DNA from 2 places in the Heliomicrobium gestii genome. Region 2 is predicted to be linked to the other one. Evidence: riboswitches for the same ligand, from Rfam matches in the RefSeq annotation. Region 2 holds a riboswitch; the other holds the start of a gene.
What was found. A riboswitch is a leader RNA that binds a small molecule or an ion and turns the genes downstream of it on or off. The one in region 2 is predicted to bind cyclic di-AMP.

Region 1: it holds a riboswitch for cyclic di-AMP, as region 2 does, so the genes downstream of both, GTO89_RS04810 (APC family permease) here and GTO89_RS09940 (KamA family radical SAM protein) in region 2, are expected to answer to the same signal.

What each region holds. Positions count from the first base shown of each region.
Region 1 is NZ_WXEX01000003.1:198,615-206,226, forward strand. It holds gene GTO89_RS04785 (DUF2238 domain-containing protein) at 1-382, shown strand, start outside; gene GTO89_RS04790 (histidine kinase) at 430-2,277, shown strand; gene GTO89_RS04795 (LytR/AlgR family response regulator transcription factor) at 2,237-2,953, shown strand; gene GTO89_RS04800 (DUF485 domain-containing protein) at 3,351-3,731, shown strand; gene GTO89_RS04805 (solute symporter family protein) at 3,728-5,257, shown strand; cyclic di-AMP (ydaO/yuaA leader) riboswitch at 5,508-5,642, shown strand; gene GTO89_RS04810 (APC family permease) at 5,744-7,579, shown strand.
Region 2 is NZ_WXEX01000007.1:137,601-145,212, reverse strand. It holds gene GTO89_RS09955 (chemotaxis protein CheB) at 1-636, shown strand, start outside; gene GTO89_RS09950 (long-chain-fatty-acid--CoA ligase) at 1,064-2,524, opposite strand; gene hcp (hydroxylamine reductase) at 2,838-4,121, shown strand; cyclic di-AMP (ydaO/yuaA leader) riboswitch at 4,312-4,449, shown strand; gene GTO89_RS09940 (KamA family radical SAM protein) at 4,565-6,358, shown strand; gene GTO89_RS09935 (HD-GYP domain-containing protein) at 6,486-7,601, opposite strand.

The DNA of each region.
Region 1 (7,612 bases), on a different contig from region 2:
TTTCGACTGGCTGCGCGACAGCTTCGACCTTGGGCGGAATCATTATGACCGCCTGGGCCACCTGGCGCAGGGGTTCATCCCGGCCATTCTGGCCCGGGAAATCCTGCTGCGTTTATCGCCCCTGCGCCGGGGAGGGTTTCTGTCCCTGCTGATCCCATGTGTCTGCCTCGCCATCAGCGCTTTTTATGAACTGATCGAGTGGTGGGTGGCGCTGGCGACAGGCACAGCGGCGGAGGCTTTTCTTGGCACCCAGGGCGATGTCTGGGACACCCAGTCCGACATGGCGATGGCGCTCCTCGGCTCCCTGTTGGCGTTGCTCACCCTATCGAATCGCCATGACAAGGCGATGGCCGTGTTGGCCGAGGGGAGGGAAAAGGGCTGATCCTCTCCTTCACCTTCTTCCTGCTTCAACGGGTGGCCCTTTTGCTTGTGGCGCTCTTTTTGCTCCTGCGCCTGCCTTTTTTTCGCTCCCTCATCCAGCGCCGACTGGTCGGCGAGCGAAAGCTCCGCCTCGTTTTCTGGTTTGGGCTGTTGGCGATAGCCGGTTCACAGGCTGGCGCTGTCGTTACCGTAGAACCGGCATCGGCGTTGGCGCCCCTATCCGAAGTGATGGGGCAGTGGGCATCGATGACTGCTGATGAACTGTCGTCGCAACAGGCAGTCGGACCAGCGTCCGGGCTGACGTTATCCTACAGTCACATACCGCTCCTTCCCATGCAGGCGAATCAGGCGGTCCTTTCGCTGGCAGGGATGAGCGTCATCGGCGCCGGACTTGTCGGCGGATTGTCCGTCGGTTTTGCAGTGGGCGCCATCGCTGGCCTGCACCTGCTTTCCCTGGGTGGCGCGGCGGCGGAAGTCAACGCCGTCACTGTCGTGCTCATGGGTCTGTTGACGGGATGGATGGCTCGTCGCAGCGGCGAATCACTCCTGTCGGGGAGACCGGCCTTCGCCGTGAGCCTGCTCGTTTCCCTCGTGGCTGGCGTCGCTATGGTCATGAGCCAGCAGTTTGCCGGCCAAAGGATGCCGATTCTCGCCGAAGCGGTGCTCCCGGCCGCCCTCATCAACGCCCTGGCGGCAGCCATCTTCATGGAGATGCTCCGGATCGCCTCGCGGGAGGTCGAGGAGGTGGCGCTAGAGACGGAAAGAGCCCTCAAACTGACTGAGTTTACCCTTTCCCAACTGCAGCAGGGACTCAACGCCGAGACAGGCCGCGCCATTGCCGAAGCCTTTATGGCGGAGTTGAAAACGGTTGCCGTCACGATTACAGACAACAAGTATGTCCTCGTCCATGTGGGCATCGGCGAGGAGGAATATCCGCAAGGGCGGCTGGTTCATACCCAAGGCTCGTTGAAGGCCCTCGAAACGGGCAAGCTGCAAGTCGTCTATCACCATGAGCCGTACCAGCATGTCTATCTCGACAAGCTCCTGCGCGCCGCCATCGTCATCCCTTTTAGTTGCTCCGGTCAGGTGATCGGCCTGCTGAAACTCTATTTTTACCGTTCCCAAGACATTCGCCCCTATGAGATCGGCCTGGCTCAAGGCTTGGGGAAACTCATCTCCTACCAACTAAGCCTCCTGGAAACGGAAAAAAAGAGCCTGTTGCTGAAAGACGCGGAACTGCGCATGCTGCAGGCGCAGATCAACCCCCATTTTCTCTTCAACTCCCTCAACGCCATTGTTTCACTGATCCGGACAAACCCGGGATTGGCGCGCAAGATGATGCTGCAACTGGCCGAGTTCATGCGGATGAACCTGAAGCGGATGGACATGCCCCTTGTCTCATTGGAAGAGGAACTGCGGCACCTGAAGGCGTATATCGATATTGTTCAACTTCGTTTCGCTGATCGGTTGACCATCTGCGTCGACACAGAACCTGACCTGAGCCATTATCGCATTCCGCCGTCGACACTCCAGCCGCTTGTGGAAAACAGCATCCAGCATGGGTTGAAGGATTGTTCCGAAGGCGGCCGCATCACCGTGACGATCGCTCGTCACGGCTGCGGTGTACAGGTTCAGGTGACCGATAATGGCGGCGGGATCCCGGAATCCCTGCTCAGCCGCCTGGCTCGCCAGCCCTTGCCCAGCCAGAAGGGCAACGGCATCGGTGTCCACAATGTGAGCCAGCGGCTGGCTTCCCTGTTGGGGACGGATTCCCGGTTGTTCTTCGCCAACCTCCCCGAGGGGGGCTGTGAGGCGCGCTTCTTCCTACCGGATCCGAAGGAAGGGAGTGTGAGCGATGAAAGTGATGATCGTCGAAGACGAGCGACTGTCTCGTGAAGAACTGGAACACCTGTTGACACAGTTCGAAGATGTGGACCTCTGTCCGAGCGCCCGCAACGGCAAGGAACTCTTGCGCTTGCAAAAGGAGTATCAACCGGAACTCATTTTTCTCGATATTGAGATGCCGGAGACAAATGGTGTTGAGGCCGCTCGTCAATTGGCGGAGGCAACCCCGCCGCCGCTGATCGTCTTTACGACGGCCTACGAACAGTATGCCGTAGAGGCTTTCGGTCTGTGCGCCCTTGACTACCTGCTCAAGCCCTTTGACGAAGAGCGTCTCTTCGAGTCACTGGAGCGGGCGCGCCAGCGCCTGCGCGAACGGACGCCGCCGAAGGCGCCCATCAGCAACCTCCTCTTGGAGGAAGGCGATCGGTTGGTCGTCGTCAAGCCGGAGCGGATCTATTTTGCCGAGAAAGAGGAGCGGCGGGTGGTGATCCATTGTGACCGCGGTCGTTTTGAGACGCGGTTGACCATGCAGGAACTGCAGGATAAGCTGTCCGGTCATCCCTTCGTTCGCTCCCACCGCAGTTTTCTTGTCAATATCGACTATGTGGACGAGATTGAGCCCTGGCAGAATGGAACCTACAACATCCTGTTGAAAGGATTGGACGGGATAAAAATCCCGGTCAGCCGCGCCGCAGCGAAAGAGGTGCTCCAGCGATTGGAACGGTAGTTCAGGCGCGGAAGGGATTATTGGGAAGTCAGATCATCATAGAGTAGTCTACGGAAGGGCGAAGCCGGATCGAGCTTCGCCCTTCGCCGTTTAAACCGCCTTTGTTGCACTTCAGACGGGAAAATCGACCAGTTAGGCGAAAAATAAAAATACTATTTGAAATATTCAGAAAAATAACATACCATAAGACCAAACCAGCCGCCCCGGAGAAAGGAGGGAGGAAGGAGCAGCGGCCTGGATAAGGCAAAAGGCGGCGGCGATATGGGGGGATTCGCCCCGACAACCAGGAGCACCGGGGTTATCGTGAAGCCCCGTAACGAGCGAAGCGGACGAACCGCTCTTGGAGCGAGGAAACCGGCGCTCACGACGATAGGCCAATGTGAGAGGAGAGTCGACGATGGGGCAACCGATTATTACGTCCGCGCAGGAAGCCCATTGGAAGGGCGCTGAGAAACCCCGGGAACAAGAAACACGCTGGGTGGAGATCTGCGAGAGCGCCGAGTTCCGAGGTCTGATGGCAGCGAAGGCGCGCTTTTTGATCCCGACCATTCTGTTCTCTTTTATCTATTACTTTGCCTTGCCGCTCAGTGTCGGCTATTTTCCGGAAATCATGAATAAACAGGTGTTCGGCTCCATCAACCTGGCCTACCTTTTTGCCCTTTCCCAATTCTTCGTCGCTTGGGCCGTCGCCTTTTTGTATGCTCGGGTGGCCGAAAACAGCTTTGACAGGACTGTCAACCGGATCAAAGAAAAATTGCGGGGGAGGGGCAACCCATGAAGTGGATCACCTACGGCTTATTTGCGCTGATCGTATCGATCACCGTCGGCATCACCTACTGGGCGGCCCGGCGAACCAAATCGGCCTCTGAATTCTACGCCGCCGGCCGTTCCTTGAGCGGTGTGCAGAACGGATTCGCCATCGCCGGCGATTATATGAGCGCCGCCTCCTTCCTCGGCATCGCCGGTCTGATCGCCCTCAACGGCTATGACGGGTTTCTGTACTCTGTCGGTTGGCTTGTCGCCTACATCTCCGTCTTGTTGATCGTGGCCGAGCCGCTGCGCAACTCTGGAAAATACACGATGGCCGATGTCTTGGCCTATCGTTTAAAGCCGAAGCCTGTCCGCACTGCCGCTGCAGTAAGCACCCTGGTCATCTCCACCTTTTACCTGATCGCCCAGATGGTGGGTGCAGGAAGCCTGATTCAATTGCTGGTAGGCATCCCCTATGAGACGGCGATCATCATCGTCGGCGTCATGATGGTCCTCTACGTCGCGTTCGGCGGCATGCTGGCCACCACCTGGGTGCAGATCGTCAAAGCCGGTCTGTTGATGGCCGGCGCCATCATGCTGGCCGTGCTGGTCCTGGCGAAGTTCAGCTTCAACCCCGTCGCCTTTTTCGATGCCATCTCGGCGAAACATGGGCAACAATTTCTCGAACCGGGTCTGCTCTACAAGGATCCGATTGAAATCGTCTCCTTGGGACTGGCGCTCGTTCTTGGAACCGCCGGCATGCCCCACATCCTGATGCGTTTTTACACGGTGCCGACGGCCAAAACGGCGCGTATGTCCGTCATCTGGGCGATGGCGCTCATCGGCGTCTTCTACATCATGACGACCTTCCTCGGATTCGGCGCATCCCTGTTCCTCGATAAGGCGGCCATCACGGCAACCGACAAGGGCGGCAACATGGCGGCGCCGCTGCTCGCTCAATTCCTTGGCGGCGGGGCGGGCACCGCTGGCGGCGAGGCGATGCTGGCCTTCATCGTGGCCGTGGCCTTCGCCACCATCCTCGCCGTTGTGGCCGGGCTCACCCTGGCGGCTTCGAGCGCCTTCGCCCATGACTTCTATGTAAATGTCTTGAAGGGCGGCAAGGTCGATGAGGCCTCACAGGTCAAGGTTGCCCGCATGGCCACCTTCGGTGTCGGCGCCGTCGCCATCCTGCTGGGGCTGCTGTCGAAGGGGCAAAACGTGGCTCACCTGGTGGCGCTCGCCTTCGCTGTCGCTTCGGCGGCCAACGTGCCTGTCGTCGTCTACTCGGTCTTCTGGAAGAAGTTCAACACCGGCGGGGCCGTCACCGGGATCGTCGTCGGGTTGCTCTCCACCTTGGCCTTGGTGGCCGTTAGCCCCAACTACTTTCCGGTGAAGGAAGCCCTTTTCCCTTGGAAAAACCCCGGTATCGTCAGCATCCCCCTTGGATTCCTGGCTGCTTATGTGGGAAGCCTGCTCTTCGCTGAACCGGAAGCGGAGGCGAAGTTTGAGGAACTCTACGTGCGCGCCAACACCGGCATCGGCGCCGAGAATTGATAAACCTAGAGCCGCGCTTACAACTGACGATATGAATGAGAGACAGTCCAGCCTCGTCGCTGGGCTGTCTTTTTGCGGTCTCGACGAGACGCCCTTACAGGTAGAAGGGTCATAAACGACGATCGACGAAGCACCGGTGAGATTGGAGTAAATAAACGGCAATGGCGGTGCATCTGCGACGCCTTTTACGGAGATTCAAAGGGATTTCCCTTTTGCCTAATCCCTTCTGCAGGTCTATACTTCATTTCAATTAAATAGTAGGCCGAGTTTCGAATCGTTCGAAAACGGGGGAACCGATTTATGGGGCTAATCTTTTGTCACAAAAGAGGGATGTGCTCGCCGTCCTGCCCGTCAGCTAACCTCGTAGGCTGTTGAGACGTTTGCATGGGTTATTTCCAGAATAACCTGCGTTAAGACAGCCTTTCTTTGGCCTGTCTTTTTTATTTTGAAAAAAATGTACCTTTGTATTTTGAGGAGGAAGTTCTCGTGGTCCAGCGCTCACTCAAACGGCTTTTGCTCGGAAGACCCTTGCGTAACCAGGAGTTATCCCATGAGAAGCTGTCAAACTGGAAGGCCTTGCCCATCTTCTCATCCGATGCGCTGTCATCGATCGCCTACGGTCCGGAGCAGGTGATTTTGGCATTGACCGCCGCCAGCGCCTTGGCCTATGGTTTTGTTCCCTATGTGTCTGTGGGCATCCTCTTTTTGCTGGCGGTGGTCACCCTCTCCTATGTTCAGGTGGCGCGGGCCAACCCTGGCGGCGGCGGTTCCTACTCAGTGGCCAAGGGCAACCTGGGTGAACTGCCGGCCCTCATCGCAGCAGGGTCGCTCATCGCTGACTATTGTCTCACCGTTGCCGTTTCGATCTCTTCCGGCACCGATGCCCTGGTCTCAGCTTTCCCGCAACTGAACCCGATTCGTCTCGGCATCGATCTCTTTGTCCTGTTCGGCATCCTGATGATCATCAACCTCAGAGGCGTCCGGGAATCGGCCAACGCCTTTGTCTACCCCACCTACGCCTTCATTTTTGGCATCGCCGCGCTGATCGTCACCGGGATGGTTCAGGCCTTTACGGGAACACAGCCGGTGATGCCTCCGGGATCCTTAGAGAAACAATGGACGGCAGGTATGTTGTTCGTCTTGTTGCGGGCTTTTTCCAATGGTTGCAGTTCCATGACAGGCATCGAAGCCATCTCCAACGGCGTTCCCAACTTCAAAGAACCGGCGGCGGAGAATGCGCGGATCACCACCTACTGGATGTCAGCGATTCTGGGAACCATGTTTGCCGGCATCTCCTTTCTCATGATGCACTATCACATCTTGCCCATAGAAAATGTGACGGGGTTGTCCCAAATCGCCGAGTTGACGGTGGGAAGAAACTGGGCCTATTATTACATCCAGTTTACGACCATGCTCATCCTTTACCTGGCGGCGAACACGGCTTATAACGGACTTCCGCCGCTGTTGTCCCTTCTGGCCATCGACGGCTACATGCCGCGGTACCTGTCGGCCCGCGGCGACCGGCTGGCATTCACCAATGGCATCATCTTTCTTACGCTGGCGGCGGCGGCTCTCATCGTCGTCTACCACGGCGACACGGAGCATCTGATCTCCTTGTACGCGATTGGCGTCTTCCTGTCCTTCACCATCGCCCAGAGTGGGATGGTGATCCACTGGCGAAAAGTCCAGAGCCCCGGATGGCGGAGCAGGGCGACCATCAATGGGATGGGCGCCATCATCACCGGCGTCGTTGTCGTTGTCATCGCCGTCACCAAGTTCCGCCACGGCGCATGGATGATCCTTGTCTTTATCCCGGCAGCGATTTATGTGTTCAAAAAAATCAAAACGCACTATTCGTCTGTCAGCGAGCAACTGGGCATGGACTGGACAAAGATCGGTGTCCCCGGTCTGGAGCGAAAACACATCGTCATTGTTCCCATCGCCGGGGTCAACCGGGTGGTGCAAAACACCATCGAGTACGCCAAAATCCTCAAAGCGGAGGTTCATGCCGTCTTTATCGGCACAGATTCGGAACAGGCGGTAAAAGTGCTGGAACGGTGGAATCGTTGGCAACCGGGAATCGAGTTGCGGGTGATTGAATCGCCCTATCGGACGATCATCACGCCGCTTGTGCGCTACATTGATCGAATGGACAAAAAGAATAACCCCCAGGATTTTATCACCATTCTGATTCCTGAGTTTGAAACGAAGAAATGGTGGCATCGCATCCTCCACAACCAGACAGGGTGGATGCTGCGCACGGTCCTGCTCTTGTATCGCGATGTCGTCGTCACGACGGTGCCGTTTAAATTAACGAAATAAGGCGGAAAAATGCCCCTTTTACGAAGTCGTAAA
Region 2 (7,612 bases):
ATGGAGACGGTGGCCCACATCTTCGACCCCTTCTACCGGGCCAAGGGCGTCACCAAGATCACTGGTTCCGGCCTTGGGATGGCCATCACCCAGCAGTTGGTCCATACGTTGCAAGGTGAGATCGACGTGGAATCGCGAGAAGGCGTGGGCACGACAGTGACGGTGGATGCGCCGGTCCGTTACCTGGAGATGCCGGCTGAAGCCAACGGCCAAGGGCCTGTCAACATGGAGCGGTTGAAAACCCATATGGCCCATCGCCGGGTGTTGATCGTTGACGAGGATCCCACCTCGATCCTGCTCTTGAGCCGTGTCGTCACCGTCTTGGGCGGCGCTCCGGTGGTGGCGCGGGGGATGGAGGAGGCCATCGCTCTGGCAGGCGCTGAACCGCCAGACCTGGTTTTGACAGAGGCGGAGTTTCACGACGGCCATGCCGCCGATATGATCGGCGGCGTCGCCAAGACGATGGCCAACTGTCCGCCGGTGGTGCTCGTGACCAGCGATATCTTTCAAGTGAACCTCACCGGAGAGTGGCGAACCTATGCCGATGAACTGGCGGCGAAACCGGTGGCCTTAAACGAACTGTACGCCTGCCTGTGGCGGGTGCTGGAGAAACCTTCGGGGAACCGGACGGCGTGAAGGGTATTTTAACCGGAGCCTGAATAAACGGACAGTTGCGACCCCTTATGGTAGCATTCAACAATACCGTAAGGGGTGAATTATTTTTATACAACCACCCCCTTTGCTGGGGCGGACCTTGAATGAAATCAAATGAAAAAGGAATCATAAATTCACCAGAATGGTTTTCGGAGGCATGATGTGGAAAAAAGCGCTTTTCAGAAAGACCTGGAAGGGCTGAAAAAACGAGTTTACTATAACCTGGTTGGGTTTATTGGGATCGTCGGCATATTGCTGTTTTTACCTGCAGGCTCGATACGATATTGGCAAGGCTGGCTGTTTTTGCTTGTGTTTTTTGCGCCGACCATCGTAAACAGGCAGCCCCGACGGCGGCGCTCGATAAGCGCTTCCATCGGGGCTGTTACGTTCCATCGGCGGCAGAGGGGTCTTACCGCGTTTTCAGTTCCTTCTTCAGCACCTTGCCGGTGGCGTTCCTCGGCAAAGCCTCCAACTCGACGATCTCCCGGGGCAGTTTATATGAGGCCAGGTTGGCGCGCAGGTAGGTCATCAGTTCCTTCCGGTTCAGTTCTGCGCCGTCCCGGATGACGACAAAGGCGCGGACCGCTTCACCACGCGTCTTGTCGGGCATGCCGATCACGGCGGCCTCTTTCACGGACGGGTGAGCATAGAGGACCTCTTCCACCTCCCGGGGATAGACGTTGAGGCCGCCGACGATGATCAGGTCTTTTTTTCGATCGACGATGAAGATGTATCCCTCGTCATCCCGGTAGGCCAGATCACCTGTGTAGAGCCAACCGTCGCGGAGGACTGCCGCCGTCTCCTGGGGCAGTCCGAGGTAGCCCGACATGACGTTTGGCCCCTGACAGATCAGTTCGCCCACCTCGCCGGGAGGCAGATCCTGGCCTGTGGCGTCGACGATCATGACCGAGACGGCAGGGAGGGGGAGGCCGATGGAACCGGGCTTTGTCGCGCCGATGGGGTTGAAGGTGACGACCGGCGACGCTTCGGAAAGACCGTATCCTTCGACGATGGACTGGCCCGTTTTTTCGTTGAAACGGGTGAGCGTTTCGACGGGCAGGGAAGCGCCGCCGGAAACGAAGAGGCGAACATTGGCCAGGTCCCGGGGGTCGGCGAGGGAGTTGTAGATTCCAAACATGGCGGGCACGCCGGTGACGACGTTGACGCCGCAATCACGGATCAAGGCAAGGGCTTCCTTGGGCTGGAACGATTCCATGATGGTAATCGAAGCGCCATTGAGCAGCGCCGTGGTGACGCAGCAGGTCCAGGCAAAGCTGTGAAACAGGGGCAACACGCAGAGGTAGTTGTCCGACTCGACGGCCTTGATCGTCTCCGTGTAGGAACGAGCGTTGCTGACCAGGTTGCGGTGGGAGAGGACGGCGCCCTTGGGTCGTCCCGTCGTCCCAGAGGTGTAGAGGATGACACAGGGGTCTTCCGGGGTGAGGTGGACGTCGGGAAGGGGGTGGTCGCGATAAGCGGAAGCCGCCTCGCCTATCTCCGGCAGGAGGTGCTGAAGGGGCAAGTCGCTGTCATTCAACTCGGCGCTTGCCAGTTCCAGGGGGCGGTCGGTGACGACATGGCGAGAGTCGGCGTCGCTGAGGATGTAGGCGATCTCCCGGGGGCGGAACATGATGTTGAGGGGGATGATGACCGCGCCGAGGCTGGCGATGGCCATGTAGGCGAAGATGAACTCTGCCGAATTGTGACAAAAGAGGCCGACTCGATCGCCGGGACCGATGCCACGGGCGTGGAGACAGCGGCGGTAACGATCGACCGTCTCCTGAAGGGCAGCATAGCTGTAACTGCCGCTTTTTGCAAAGAGCGCTCCTTTTTCGGGACGGCCCTTCCGGATCAGTTCATGAACGAGCAACGTGAAATCCTCCTTTGTTACATCCTATCTTTCCCGTAAAGGCGCTTGCGGGTGCAATTGTTTGCTTCGGGGTTCATTGGTGTTGATGCGCTGCCCCCTGTCGCCCTCCTCCGCCGTTGCCGTGCGGGTGAAGCCGATGAGCCTGTCCAGCGCCAAGTATGTAATCATAACTGTAGCATTGGGCCAGAGGGGCCGCAATGTCCGGCAAGATATTTTTCTGCTCGACTGTGACAAATATCACAGATTCTGCGTCTAAGGACCGTTATTATATAAGTAAGTTAGTAAGTTATAAAAACGAAAGGGGATTTGCTTCATGTTCTGTTACCAGTGCTCGCAAACCGTAAAAGGCGGTTGCACGAAAGTCGGCGTCTGCGGAAAAAACGAGGATATCGCCAGCCTCCAAGATACGATCATCTTTGGCTTGAAAGGTGTCGCCGCCTACGCGACCCACGCCCGGGAACTGGGCTACAGCGACCCTGAGGTGGACGCCATCACCCAGGAAGCCCTTTATTCGACGCTGACCAATTCTAACTTCAATCTCGGCGAGCATGTGGCCATGGCGATGAAGGTGGGCACCGCCACCGTCAAGGTGATGGACCTGCTCGACCGCGCCCATACAGACAAGTTCGGCATCCCCGTTCCCGTCGCCGTCTCCTCGGACAAGGTGGAGGGCAAGTGCATCCTCGTCACTGGCCACAACCTGCACGCCCTGTTGGAACTGCTCAAGCAAACTGAGGGCAAGGGCGTCAACATCTACACCCACTCGGAGATGCTGCCGGCTCACGGCTATCCGGAACTGAAAAAATACGCGCACCTGAAGGGCAATGTGGGCAAGGCCTGGCACGACCAGCGCAAGCTCTTTGAATCCTTCCCCGGCGCCATCTTAGGAACGACCAACTGTGTCATGCCGATTCGCGGCTCCTACAGCGACCGCATGTGGACCTACGGCTGCGCCGGCCTCGAAGGCGTCCCCAAGATCGTCAACGATGACTTCTCGGCGCTGATCGAAAAAGCGCTCTCTCTGCCTGATGCCAACTGGGAATCGGACAAGACGATGACCACCGGCTTCCACCATGTGAACGTGCTGGCCCTGGCCCCGCAGATCATCGAAGCCGTCAAGGCCGGCAAGATTCGCCGTTTCTTTGTCATCGCCGGCTGTGACGCGCCGATCAAGGAGCAGGAGTACTACCGTGAACTCGCTCTGGCTGTGCCGAAGGACTGCGTCATTCTCACCACCTCCTGCGGCAAGTTCCGCTTCAATGACATCGACTTCGGCGACATCGACGGCATCCCCCGCTACATTGACCTGGGCCAGTGCAACAACTCCGGTTCGGCTGTCAAGATCGCCCTGGCGCTGGCAGAGGCTTTTGGATGCGGCGTCAACGACCTGCCCCTGTCGATCGTGCTCAGCTGGTTTGAGCAAAAAGCTTGCGCCATCCTCCTCGGCCTCTTCAGCCTCGGCGTGAAGAACATCTACCTGGGCGGCCGGGCGCCGGAATTCCTGACGGCCAATGTGGTCGATGTGCTGGTGAAAAACTTCGGCCTGAACCTGATCGGCAATGTGGAAGAAGACCTGAAGAAAATGCTCGGCGAGTAAGCCGGCTTGCTGACACGGTGAGTAGAATTACCAGAAAAGCAATAAAAAGCGGTTTGATCATGGGTTCGAATTTCCGATAACGTTGATAAAACGGCTCTCGCTAAAGAGGGCCGTTTTTCGTTTTTTTGGGGAATTATGGTGTACTTTTGTTGGGAACGCTGATATACTGTATACGTTACAAGCACATATGCCCACGGGAACGCTTAATTCCTGTCCTTCAGGAAGCGGGGGAACCAATTATTGGGGTGAATCCGGCTGTTGCGCCGGTAGGGTGAATCATTCCACCCGAATCCGTCAGCTAACTTCGTCAGCGTCGATGGTGCGTTGGGGCGCAAAAGTCTGCCATTTGTCAGGCTTTAGTTGAATGCGCGTTCAAGCCCCCGGCTTTCCAGGCCGCGGGCTTTTTGCTTCCCTGTCAATGACAACAAAGAGGAGGATGACTTATGGATGGTTCGGCTGTTTTGCGGCCTGCTCAAGTCGTTGACGGAGCGGATGTGCAGCGGGCGCTGGAGCGATTTTGGGAGGAGAACCCGATCCTCTTTGAACTGCTCTGCCACAGCCGCACCCTCGAAGAAGCCAGGGAACGCGCTTTCAACTACCTGATCGACTTTGAACGAAAAAGCCTGCATTCACGGGCGCTGACTGCGCCATCGGAGCGGGCGCTCAGCCGGAAGGCGATTCAGGTGCTGAAAAACATCTTCGCTCGCCGGAACGAGGAGCTGACCCAGGAGAGCGCCCTCAAGGTGTTGTACCAATTGGCCCATGGGGAACCGGTCTCCACCTCTGCGGCCTTTGTGGAGGAGATGCGCCATCTCTTCCTGGCGATGAAAGAAAAGACAGGGCTGTATGAGTCACACCCGTCTGCAGCGCCGGGACGGGATATGCGCCTGAGCCAATTGGGCCAAGCCGTGCAGGAGCAGGTCGAAGGGTTTGCTCACGGTCTGATCGATGGGGTGATCCAACAGCGGAAAGCCAACCGCCAGCGGATTTTGGACCATTTTGGGGCTACGCGGGAAGAATGGAACGACTGGCGCTGGCAATGCCGCCATGTGATCCGTGACGCCGGTCAGATGCAGGAACTGGTCGAACTCTCTGGCGAGGAGCGGGCGGCCATTGACAAGGCGTGCGCCGAAGGGATCGCCTTCGGGGTGACACCCTATTATGTCATGCTGATGGATCGCGAGCCCCACCGGCGCTTTGACCATGCCGTTCGCGCCCAGGTGATTCCGCCGGCGGACTATGTGGAAGCGATGGCGGCGGGGAGAGGGGATGCCGCCAAGAGATTTGATTATATGGGCGAGCGGGACACATCGCCGGAACGGCTGGTGACCCGTCGCTACCCCATGATCGCCATCTTGAAGCCTTTCAACACTTGCGCCCAGATCTGTGTCTATTGCCAGCGCAACTGGGAGATCGATGACGTCCTCTCGCCGAAGGCGGCGGCCAGTGAAGACAAGATGAACAAAGCCCTGGCCTGGTTCCGCCAGCATCCCGAAGTGGAAGAGGTGCTGATCACCGGCGGCGATCCCGGCATCATGTCCGATGGCGCGCTCAAGAGGCTGCTCGACGCCGTCAGCGCCTTCCGCCATATCCGGCGCATCCGCATCGGCACCCGGACGCCTGTCGTCCTGCCGATGCGCATCACCGACGCCTTTGCCGACCTGCTGGCATCGTACCGGCTGCCCGGGCGGCGGGAAGTGGTCGTCATGACCCATGTTGAACACCCCTATGAGGTGACGCCTGAGGCGGCTGAGGCCTTCCAGCGCTTGCGCCAGCGGGGGTTGCCCCTTTACAATCAGGCTGTCTTTACACTGGAAAACGCCCGGCGCTTCGAGATGGCGGCGCTGCGCCGTTTGTTGCGCCTGGTCGGCGTCGATCCCTACTACACCTTCAACACCAAGGGCAAAGAGGAGACGCGCGCCTACCGGGCGCCCATCGCCCGCCTGCTCCAGGAGCAGGCCGAGGAAGCGCGGCTGCTGCCCGGCCTTGCGCGATCTGATGAAGCTGTCTTCAACATCCCTCGCCTCGGGAAAAACTACCTGCGCGCCGGTCAGGATCACGAGGTGATCATGGTCGACCGCCAGGGCCGGCGGATCTACGAATTCTACCCCTGGGATATGCCGTCGGATCCCCAACCGTTTTTGTTTACCGACGTGGCTATCCTGGATTTTTTGCAGGAGATGGAACAGCGGGGCGAGGATCCGCAGGCATACCGGAGCATTTGGCATTATTATTGATCCGAATTGGAACCATCTGATCGGGGATGTTCAGGGGTGGCGTTGAAAGTCACTTGGACACAGGAAATGGCGTGCAAACGGGGGAGCCCGTTTGCACGCCATCTTTCTTTGCTTAAAAGGATTTTTCCTATTTTGCTTCCTGGTAGTGAGGGGTGGTCAATTCCTTCACATGCTCCTCGAAGAGCACCTTGTCGACAAAAACGGTCAGATGCCGGGTCAGGTCCAACTCGTAGGGCCGCTTCAGGGGGGCGCCGTCAGCGTCGTAGAGGAGGCGCACGACAGGCCGACTCTGAAAGGCCTTGTTCACGTCGACGACGACGCCGATGTCTCCCGTGTTCAGTTGCACTGTGCTTCCGATCGGGTAGATGGCGATATTCTGCAAAAAGATCTGAGATATGTTCGGGTCCAGTTCACGGCAACTGGCCGCCAGGATGATCTCGTGGGCCTGGTAGGGGAGGTAGCCCTTGCGGTAGACTCGATCGGCCACTAGGGCGTCGTACATATCGGCGATGGCGACGATGCGGGCGTATTCGTGGATCTCTTCCCCTTTGAGCTGGCGGGGGTATCCCGAGCCATCGAAGCGTTCCTGATGTTGGTAGGCCACATGGGCGGCCGCCAGGGAGAACTCGCATTGGTGACGGATGATCTCAAAGCCGTAGTCGCAGTGGCGGCGGATTTCAGCGTATTCCTCCGGCGTCAGCCGTCCGGGTTTGTTCAGGACCTCCAAGGGGATCAGCATTTTGCCGATGTCATGGAGGATAGCGCCGCAAGCCAGGTCGTACAGTTCGAGTTCGTTATATCCCATGGCGATGCCCGTCAATACGGACAGCACACAGACGTTGACAGAATGGCCGAAGGTGTAATCGTCAAAGGTGCGAATGTCAGCCACGTGGTACATGACATGACGGTTGCGCAGCACCTCGTCAATGATGTCAGAGGTGGCTGTCTTGACAGCCATCGGCTCTAAGCCTTTATCGGCGTGCAATTGGACGCGAGCGAAGGAGTGACGGATCGTCTGCACGGCGGCGAGCCGCACCTGCTCGCTGAGCACGTCGGGGACGGTTAGATCACCGATCACCTGATCCTTGATCAGGACTGCCGGTACACCCAACTCTTTCAGCCGCCGGATGAAGGGGGTGGAAAGAGTGATGCCGGCGCCAAGCAGGGTCCTTCCGTCAGCGCTGTAGATGCTGCGCGCCAGGATCATGCCCGGCTCAACGGATTCGATGGATACTTTTCTCAACCGGGCCGCCC